Regions from separate parts of the Streptosporangium sp. NPDC003464 genome, predicted to be linked through region 1. Evidence: riboswitches for the same ligand, from Rfam matches in the RefSeq annotation. Region 1 holds a riboswitch; the other holds the start of a gene.

What was found. Region 1 has a riboswitch for thiamine pyrophosphate ahead of ACWDS7_RS23720 (TenA family protein). Riboswitches for the same ligand answer to the same signal wherever they lie in the genome.
Region 2: it holds a riboswitch for thiamine pyrophosphate, as region 1 does, so the genes downstream of both, ACWDS7_RS14570 (purine-cytosine permease family protein) here and ACWDS7_RS23720 (TenA family protein) in region 1, are expected to answer to the same signal.

Annotation. Positions count from the first base shown of each region.
Region 1 is NZ_JBSFPS010000108.1:24,130-28,221, reverse strand. Features, by position in the region: gene ACWDS7_RS23740 (shikimate kinase) at 1-83, opposite strand, end outside; gene ACWDS7_RS23735 (TetR/AcrR family transcriptional regulator) at 180-758, opposite strand; gene ACWDS7_RS23730 (carboxymuconolactone decarboxylase family protein) at 849-1,367, shown strand; gene ACWDS7_RS23725 (hypothetical protein) at 1,364-1,567, shown strand; gene ACWDS7_RS23720 (TenA family protein) at 1,755-2,441, opposite strand; TPP riboswitch at 2,429-2,527, opposite strand; gene ACWDS7_RS23715 (aromatic ring-hydroxylating oxygenase subunit alpha) at 2,888-4,018, shown strand.
Region 2 is NZ_JBSFPS010000053.1:6,087-10,178, reverse strand. Features, by position in the region: gene ACWDS7_RS14585 (DM13 domain-containing protein) at 1-252, shown strand, start outside; gene ACWDS7_RS14580 (TenA family protein) at 461-1,066, shown strand; gene ACWDS7_RS14575 (rhodanese-like domain-containing protein) at 1,169-1,501, shown strand; TPP riboswitch at 1,547-1,686, shown strand; gene ACWDS7_RS14570 (purine-cytosine permease family protein) at 1,677-3,026, shown strand; gene ACWDS7_RS14565 (methylated-DNA--[protein]-cysteine S-methyltransferase) at 3,057-3,641, opposite strand; gene ACWDS7_RS14560 (PAS domain S-box protein) at 3,716-4,092, shown strand, end outside.

The DNA of each region.
Region 1 (4,092 bases):
AGGGCCTCGCCGAGCAGCCGTGACACGCTGGTCTTCCCCGCGCCCATCAGACCGATCACGACGATCGGGATGTCGGCCGTCATGCGCGTCACCTCCTGGGGTTCGTGGAACGGAGTGTCCGTCCCCTGCCCGCGAGGATCGGCTCTAGCCCTCCGCTCCAGCCCCCGGAGCCCTCCGCGCTAACCCTCCGCCGCGTCGGCGTTCCGGTTCTCCGCCGCGTCGGCGAGCAGGGCGGCGGCGACGGCGCGGGCCTGCCCGGCCGGGGCGGCCGACCGCTCGCGCAGCGCTGTGACGATCGCGCCGTCCATGAGCATGACGAGCTGCCGGGCGAGCACGGCGGGGTCGCGGTGGCCGGCCGCGACGAGCAGGGACTCGACGTAGCCGATCACCCTGTTCTTGTGGCCGGCCGCGACCCGGTGGGCCGGGCTGTCGGGGTCGGCGCTCTCGACCATCGTGTTGATGAAGGCGCACCCGCGGAAGTCGGCGCGGGCGAACCGTTCGGCCAGCGCGTCGAAGACCGCCAGCGGCCCGCCGCCGTGAGCGGCGACCCGCTCGGCCAGCCACTGGCGCCACCGCAGGTCACGGCGTTCGAGCATGGCCACGATGAGGTCGTCCTTGCTCGGGAAGTGCCGGTAGAAGGAGGCGCGGCCGACTTTGGAGACGGTCAGGATCTGCTCCACGCCGACGGCCCGGACGCCCTCGGCGTAGAAGAGCTCCTCGGCGGTGTCCAGCAGGCGTTCACGGGCTCGGGTCGGCATGCAGGGATTCTATCCATTCTTGACGGAAATGGAACCGATCGGTACCGTTACCGCAGACGGAACCGATCAGTACCATTTTGGGGAGACGCCATGCCTCGGCTGCCGCAGTTGACCGATGACCCCGAGGGTCTGCTGGAGGAGACGCAACGCCAGCTCGGCCGGGTGCCCAACCTGTACGCCGCGCTGGCCAACGGCCCCGCGGCGCTCCGCGGTTACCTGGCGATGCGCGACGCGCTCACCCGGGGCGTGCTGCGCGCCAGGCTGCGCGAGCAGATCGCCCTGCTGGTCGCCCAGGAGAACCGCTGCACCTACTGCGTCAGCGCGCACACCATGCGCGGCACCCGTATGGGCCTGAGTGAGGAGGAGCTGAAGCTGACCCGCGACGGCCACGACGCCGACCCGCACGCCGACGCGGTCCTGCAGATCACCCGGGAGGTCGTCCAGGCGGGCGGCAGGGTGGGCGACGAGAGCCTGGCGCGCGCCCGGCAGGCCGGTGTGACCGACGCCGAGCTCGCCGAGATCGTCGCCCACGTCGCGCTCAACACCCTGTCGAACTACTTCAACCACCTGGCCCGGCCCGACCTCGACTTCCCCGAGGTGACCGCGTGAACCTCACCTGGCGCACCGCCTCCGTCGAACTCGTCGAGGGCTACCGGATGACCGGCCCCGACGGCGCCCCCACCGGCCGCGTCGAAGAGGCCCGGGTCGCCTTCGAGGGCGGCTTCGCCCACATCGAGGTGCCGGGCACCGGCCACATCGACGTCGTCTCCGCCCCCGCGGTCCGATTGATCACCTACCGGCCCGCCTGAGGCGCCCGAGCGTCCGCCGGGCCCAGCAGTTCTCCCGCCCGCGCAGACCGCCGGGGGCACACACCTGCGCGAGCGGGAGAACCCTTCCGATCGTGCCCGGTCCCGGCCGGCGCCGGCCTGCGTGCCGGCCGCCGCGCCCGGGTCGCTCCGACCCGACGGGCCGACCGGCCCGGTACGGCGGCGGAGGTCAGCCGCCGGGCCGCCACTGTTGCGTGGGCCACGTCTCCTGCTTCCAGGCGCTGTCCCAGAACATCCACTCGTACTCCGTGGCCTGGACGAACGCCTCGGTCATGGCCTCGCGCGTCTCGCCGTCCGCCCCGGCCGCCAGCCGGTCGGCGATCTCCTTGGCCCGCTCGACCGACTTGGCGAAATCCGGATCGGCGTAGGTGGAGATCCACGCGTGGTAGGGGTGGCCGGCGACGTCGCCGACCTGCTTCACGAGCGCCGCTCCCACGTCCTGGTAGACCCAGAAGCACGGCAGGACGGCGGCGACGAGCACCGGGTACGGCGCGGCCAGCGCGACGGCCTGGAGGAAGGAGGAGTAGCCGAGGCAGGTGGGCGAGGTGCGGATGCCCGAGAGGTCGGCCGCGCTCAGACCGTACTCCTCGATGTAGCCCTCGTGCAGGGTCCGCTCGGCGGCCAGCGCGGCGTGCGCGCTGCTCGACCAGAACGCGGCCTCCTCGGGGTCGCCGGCCCGCACCGAGGCGGTGGCGAGCGCCTTGGAGAACGCCTCGAGGTATCTGGCGTCCTGCACGATGTAGAAGGCGAAGCGCCGGCGGTCGAGTGTGCCCTCGCCGAGTGCGGCGTTGAAGGGGTGCTCGTGGATGGCCCGTAGCAGTGCGGTGGAGCGTGCCCAGACGTCGTCGCAGAACATGACGTCCCTTCGCTAGTTCGAACTAGATCAGGTTCGACGGGTGTGATCTCAGCCCCGGATCCGCCGGGGCACCCCGCGTCGCGAGTAGGGTAACAGCTCGCCGGGCTCCGTCCCCTGCCGGCCGCCCCCGCCGCCAGCCGGTCGCCCGGACCCTCGGCGCACGCGGTCCGCGCCTGACCCACCATCACCGGCGACGTCTTGAGACGGTCACGATGGCCCCGGCGGGTCCGCCGGGAGGGACGGGCGGAGATCGGGGGCGGTCCCACGCTCCGTGTCGGCTCTTGACAAGAGAGACTCGCGGGTTCACGTTGTTGCGTATAGCGCTGGCCGTTCCGTTTTACGAAACCATGCTGGTCGCGATGGTCCCTGCGCGCTCCTCGCCGCCCTCCCCGGCGGTGAGGCCCGCCGGCTCGGCATCGGACGGCCCGTCGCCAGAAGGAGGCATCGTGACCGCGAGCAGCCCGCCCCCCAGCCTGATCGCCACCCTGCCCGGCGGTCACTACACCGACGAGCGCGTCTTCGCCCTGGAACAGGAGCGCATCTTCGAGTCGATGTGGTTCTGCGCGGTCCGCGCCGCCGACCTGGGCAGGCCCGGCGCCTTCAGGACGGTCCAGGTGGGGCGGGAGAGCGTCCTGGTCACCCGGGCCCGGGACGGCTCCGTCCGCGCCTTCCTCAACGTCTGCCGCCACCGGGGCGCCCGGCTCCGCGCCGAGGAGTCCGGCGAGGTGAGGCGGACCTTCCGGTGCCCCTACCACGCCTGGACCTATGACCTCGAAGGCCGGCTGGTCGCCGCCCCGAACCTCGCCGCGATGCCCGACCTCGACCGGGCCGCCTACGGGCTGGTCGGCGTCCACGTACGGGAGTGGCTCGGCTACGTGTGGCTCTGCCTGGCCGACGATCCACCGCCGTTCGAGGCGGACGTGGTCGGCGCGGTGGTCACCCGGCTGGGCGAGGAGGGGCTGATCGAGAACTACGGCGTCGGCGACCTGGAGGTGGGCCGCAGGATCGTCTACGACGTGAAGGCGAACTGGAAGCTCCTGGTGGAGAACTTCATGGAGTGCTACCACTGCGCCACCATCCATCCCGAACTCGTCGGGGTGCTCCCGGAGTTCGCCGGCGGCTACGCGGCGCAGTCCTTCGTGGGGCACGGCGCGCGCTTCGGCGCGGAGGTCCGGGGCTTCACGGTCGACGGGTCCCAGGGCGTGGACCGGATCCCGGGCGTGAGCGAGGACCAGGACCGCCGCTACTACGCGATCACCATCAGGCCGCAGGTGTTCGTCAACCTGGTGCCCGACCACGTGATCATCCACCGGATGTTCCCCCTGTCGGCCGGCCGGACGGTCGTCGAGTGCGACTGGCTCTTCCACCGGGACGTCGTCGAGCGGGGCGCGGATCTGGGCCCGTCCGTCGAGCTCTTCCACCGGGTCAACGCCCAGGACTTCGCGGCCTGCGAGCGGTGCCAGCCGGCGATGGCCTCCCGCGCCTACGCCCGCGGCGGGGTGCTGGTGCCCAGCGAGCACCACATCCGGGCCTTCCACGACTGGGTCCTCGCCCGGCTGGGACCGGCGTCGGCGTAGATTGGGGAGCCGCCCGGCCCGGCCGGGGCACCAGGAAGAGCACCGGGAAGCCGGGGCACCGGGAAGAAGGGAGC
Region 2 (4,092 bases), on a different contig from region 1:
AGGATCGAGGACCTGGACACCTCCGACGGCCCCGACCTCCGGGTCTGGCTGAGCGACCAGCCCGTCAAGGAGGGCAGGGCCGGGTGGTTCAACCTCGACGACGGCGAGCACCTCGAACTGGGCGAGCTCAAGGGCAACCGGGGCAACGCGAACTACGCCATCCCGGCCGGGGCCGACCTGGACAGCCTGAAGACCGTCACCATCTGGTGCAGGCGCTTCAGCGTCTCCTTCGGCGCCGCGGCTCTGGCCTGAGACGGACGCCGGGGTTCCGGTCCGGGGCCGGTGGTGCTGCCCGGGGTTGGTCCGGGGCAGCCGGGGCTGGGTCGGGGTCGGAGTCCTGGGCGGAGATCGGCGCCGGCCCTCGGTCCGAGTCGGACGCCGGGGCTCTGGCCCGGAGCCGGCGGGGCTGCCCGGGGCGGAGATCGGCGCCGGGGTCCTGGGTTGAGACAATGCTCGGCTTATGAGCATCTCTGCGGAACTCCACGCCATCGGCCGCCCGCTCGTCGAGGCGCAGCTCGCCCACCCGACGGTGGTGGGGATCGCCCGGGGGGACCTGCCGGAGCCGGTGTTCCGGTCGTGGCTGGAGCAGGACTACCTGTTCCTCCTCGATTACGTCCGGGTGTTCTCCCGGCTGGCCTGGCAGGCCCCCGACGGGCACCTGGGTGACCTGGTGGACCTGGCCCACGCCACCTTCCACGAGGAGCTGAACCTGCACCGGTCGCTGTCGGCGGGCTTCGGCGCCGACCTCGACAGGGCCGAGAAGGGGCCGGCCTGCGCCGCCTACACCTCGTTCCTGCTCGGCTCCGCGGCGGACTACGCCGACGGTCTGGCCGCGCTGTATCCCTGCATGTGGGGCTACTCCACCCTCGGCCGCGTCCTCGCGGAGAATCCCCCGGCCGAGCCGCGCTACCGGGCCTGGGTCGACACCTACGCGCATCCCGACTTCGCCGCGCTGACCGGACGCATCGCCGTGATGATCGACGAGGCCGTGCCCGATCTCGGCCGGGCCAAGGAGCTGTTCACCGAGGGGATGGCCCACGAGCTGGCCTTCTGGGACGTGCCCTGACCTGGCCCTCCGGGGCCGGTCCAGGTGGCCCGCGCGCATATGTTGGCGGGGTCACGGGCGGACGAGCCGCTTTACCCCCCATCTGGTGACGGACTTGAAAGAATGGTTGTCATGAGTGTTCCTGAGGTCGATGCGCGGGACGTGCCGGACGGTGCGTTCCTGCTTGACGTACGAGAGAACGACGAGTGGCGGGCCGGGCACGCGCCGGCGGCCGTCCACATCCCGCTCGGCGAGCTTCAGGCCCGGGTGGACGAGGTGCCGAAGGACGCGCCCGTCTACGTGGTCTGCCGCGTGGGCGGCCGTTCCGCGCACGCCGCCGCCTGGCTCGGGCACGTCGGCTGGGACGCGATCAACGTGGGCGGTGGCATGCAGTCCTGGGAGTCCGCCGGCCGTCCGATGGTCAGCGAGAGCGGGCAGGACCCGTTCGTGGCCTGACCCGGCCCTTGCGCAGAAGGGAGGAAATGACATAATTCACGGCGAATCATCTACCGCGGGAGCTCGGGCGCAACCGGGCTGAGAGGGCGGAACCACGTAGAGGGCCGGGCAGGCCCTCCGACGCGCCGCCGACCGCATGAACCTGTCCGGGTAATGCCGGCGTAGGGAGCTTTCCATGACGTCTGACGTCATCGATGCCAAGCATGCCGAGGCGCCTCTCACTCTCGACCAAGCTCCGCCGAAGACCCTCGGCGCGCTCGACCAGGGCGCGTTCTGGGCCAATCTGGGCGTCAGCCTGCTCGGGTTCTCCTTCGCGCTCTTCCTGATCAACCCGCTGCTCGACGACAACCCGCTCACCTTCACCGCGGCGCTGGTCGCCTCCCTGGTCGGCAGCCTCATCGGCACCGCCATGGTCGGCCTCGCCGCGGTCCCGGGCGCGCAGACCGGCCAGCCCGCGATGGTGCTGCTGCGCGGGCTGTTCGGCGCGAGACTCTCGGCCGTCCCGACCGTGCTCAACATCATCCAGATGATCGGCTGGGGCGCGTTCGAGCTGTGGGTCGTCGCGATGGGCGCGCAGGCGATCTTCGGAACGTCCGTCCCCTACGCGGTCTGGGCGATCGCGGCCGGGGTCCTGACGACGGCGCTGACCATCTATCCCCTGGGCGCCATCCGGTTGATCCGGCGCTTCGTCACGGCCGGCGTGATCATCTCGGTGGTCTGGTTCGCGGTGGTGTTCGTCCGCGAGACCCCCGCCCAGACCGGCGGATCCTGGGACGCCTTCGCCTCGGCCGTCGACTTCGTGATCGCCCTGTCGGTGTCGTGGGTGCCGGTCGCGGCGGACTACGCCAGGCACTCGCGCTCCAGCCGCGCGGCCTTCACCGGCGTCGTCGGCGGCTACACCGTCGCCCAGGTGGCGTGCCTGGCCGTCGGCGTCTACGCGGTGGCGCTCGCCGGCCACGGCGCGGTGCTGGGCCAGCCGACCGCCGTGTTCGCCCCGTTCGTGGCGGCCCCGCTCGGCGCGCTGTTCTTCGGCGTCCTCGTGCTGCGCGAGACCGACCAGTCGTTCGCGAACGTCTACTCCACCGCGATGTCGCTGCAGAACCTGATGCCCCGGGTGGACCGTCGGATCTTCTCCGTGGGCATCGGAGTGCTGACCACGGGCATGGCCCTCGTCGTCGACGTCAACTCCTACGGGGCCTTCCTCGGCATCATCGGCGCGGTGTTCGTGCCGATGCTCGGCGTGCTGGCGGTCGACTACTTCCTGCTCGGCCACGGCAAGGACTGGGACACCTCCGAGAACGCGCCCTCCCGCTGGCTCATGGTGGTCCCGTGGTTGCTGGGCTTCGTCACCTGGTGGATGCTCGCCGCGCCCTCGACCGTGTCGTGGTGGGCGGCGATCTGGACCGGCGCCCGGGACGCCGTCGGCTTCACCCCGCAGCCGTGGATGAGCGCGGCCGTCGGCGCGTTCGTCGTCTCCGGCCTGGTCACCCTCGGCCTCGGCGCGCTCCGCCGCCGCCGCCCGTAGCGGGCGGGGCCGCCCGCCCGGGTCCCGGGGCTACGGGGTGCCGGGCGGCCGGCCCCGGCCCGCCCCCTCGACGCGCAGCAGCCGCTCCTTGGCGGTCGCCCCGCCCGCGTAGCCGCCGAGGACGGCCTCGCTCTCGACCACCCGGTGGCAGGGCACGATCACGCAGACGGGGTTGCTGCCCAGCGCGTTGCCGACCGCGCGCAGCGCCCGCGGCCGGCCGAGCCGTTCGGCGATCTCGCGGTAGGTGGTCACCGTCCCGTACGGGACGGCGATCATCTTCTGCAGCACGGTCCTGGCGAACGGGGTCGCCAGCCGCAGGTCGGCCGTGATGGTGAAGGCACGCAGCCGTCCGGAGAAGTAGGCGTCCAGCTCCCGGCGGACCGGGTCGAGCCGCCGCGCGTCCGGCCCCATGAACGAGCCGACCTCCCGGCTGACGCGTTCGAAGACGACGTTCTCGTCCTCGTAGCTGCACGCCACCACCCCCCGGTGCGTCACCGCCAGGACGAGACGCCCCACCGGGCCGTCCAGGGTGCCGAACGCGATGTCGGGGTGGGTGTTCCCTATGTAGTCGGGCGAGGTCACCCGTAGCAGCGCGTCGATGTCACCGGATGACATGGCCCCACCCTTTCGTATCCAGGCGTGTGGTGACCGCAGCGTATCGGACGGATCACCCCAACGAGTGTCAGCACATGCGGACGAAAGTGCCAAGATCAGGCCGGTTGACACGGCACTATGGGTGTGTGGGTGACATCAGGGCCGCCAGTGACGACGGCATCGGCCGTGCGGTCGTCGCCGGCGCGCCCAACGCGATCGTCGCCCTCGACCGGGACCAGACGGTCCTGGCCTGGAATCCCGCCGCCGAACGCCTGTTCGGCTGGCCGGCGGAGGAGCTGCTCGGCCGCCGCGCCCCGATGGTGCCCGAGGAGCTGATGGCCGAGCACAACGCGGTCCTGGAGCGGGTCCGCACCGGCGGCCAGGTCTCGCTGCGGACCAAGCGGTTCCGCCGGGACGGCAGCCTGGTCGACGTGCGGGTCGACACCAGCGCGCTGCGGTCGGAGGCGGGGGC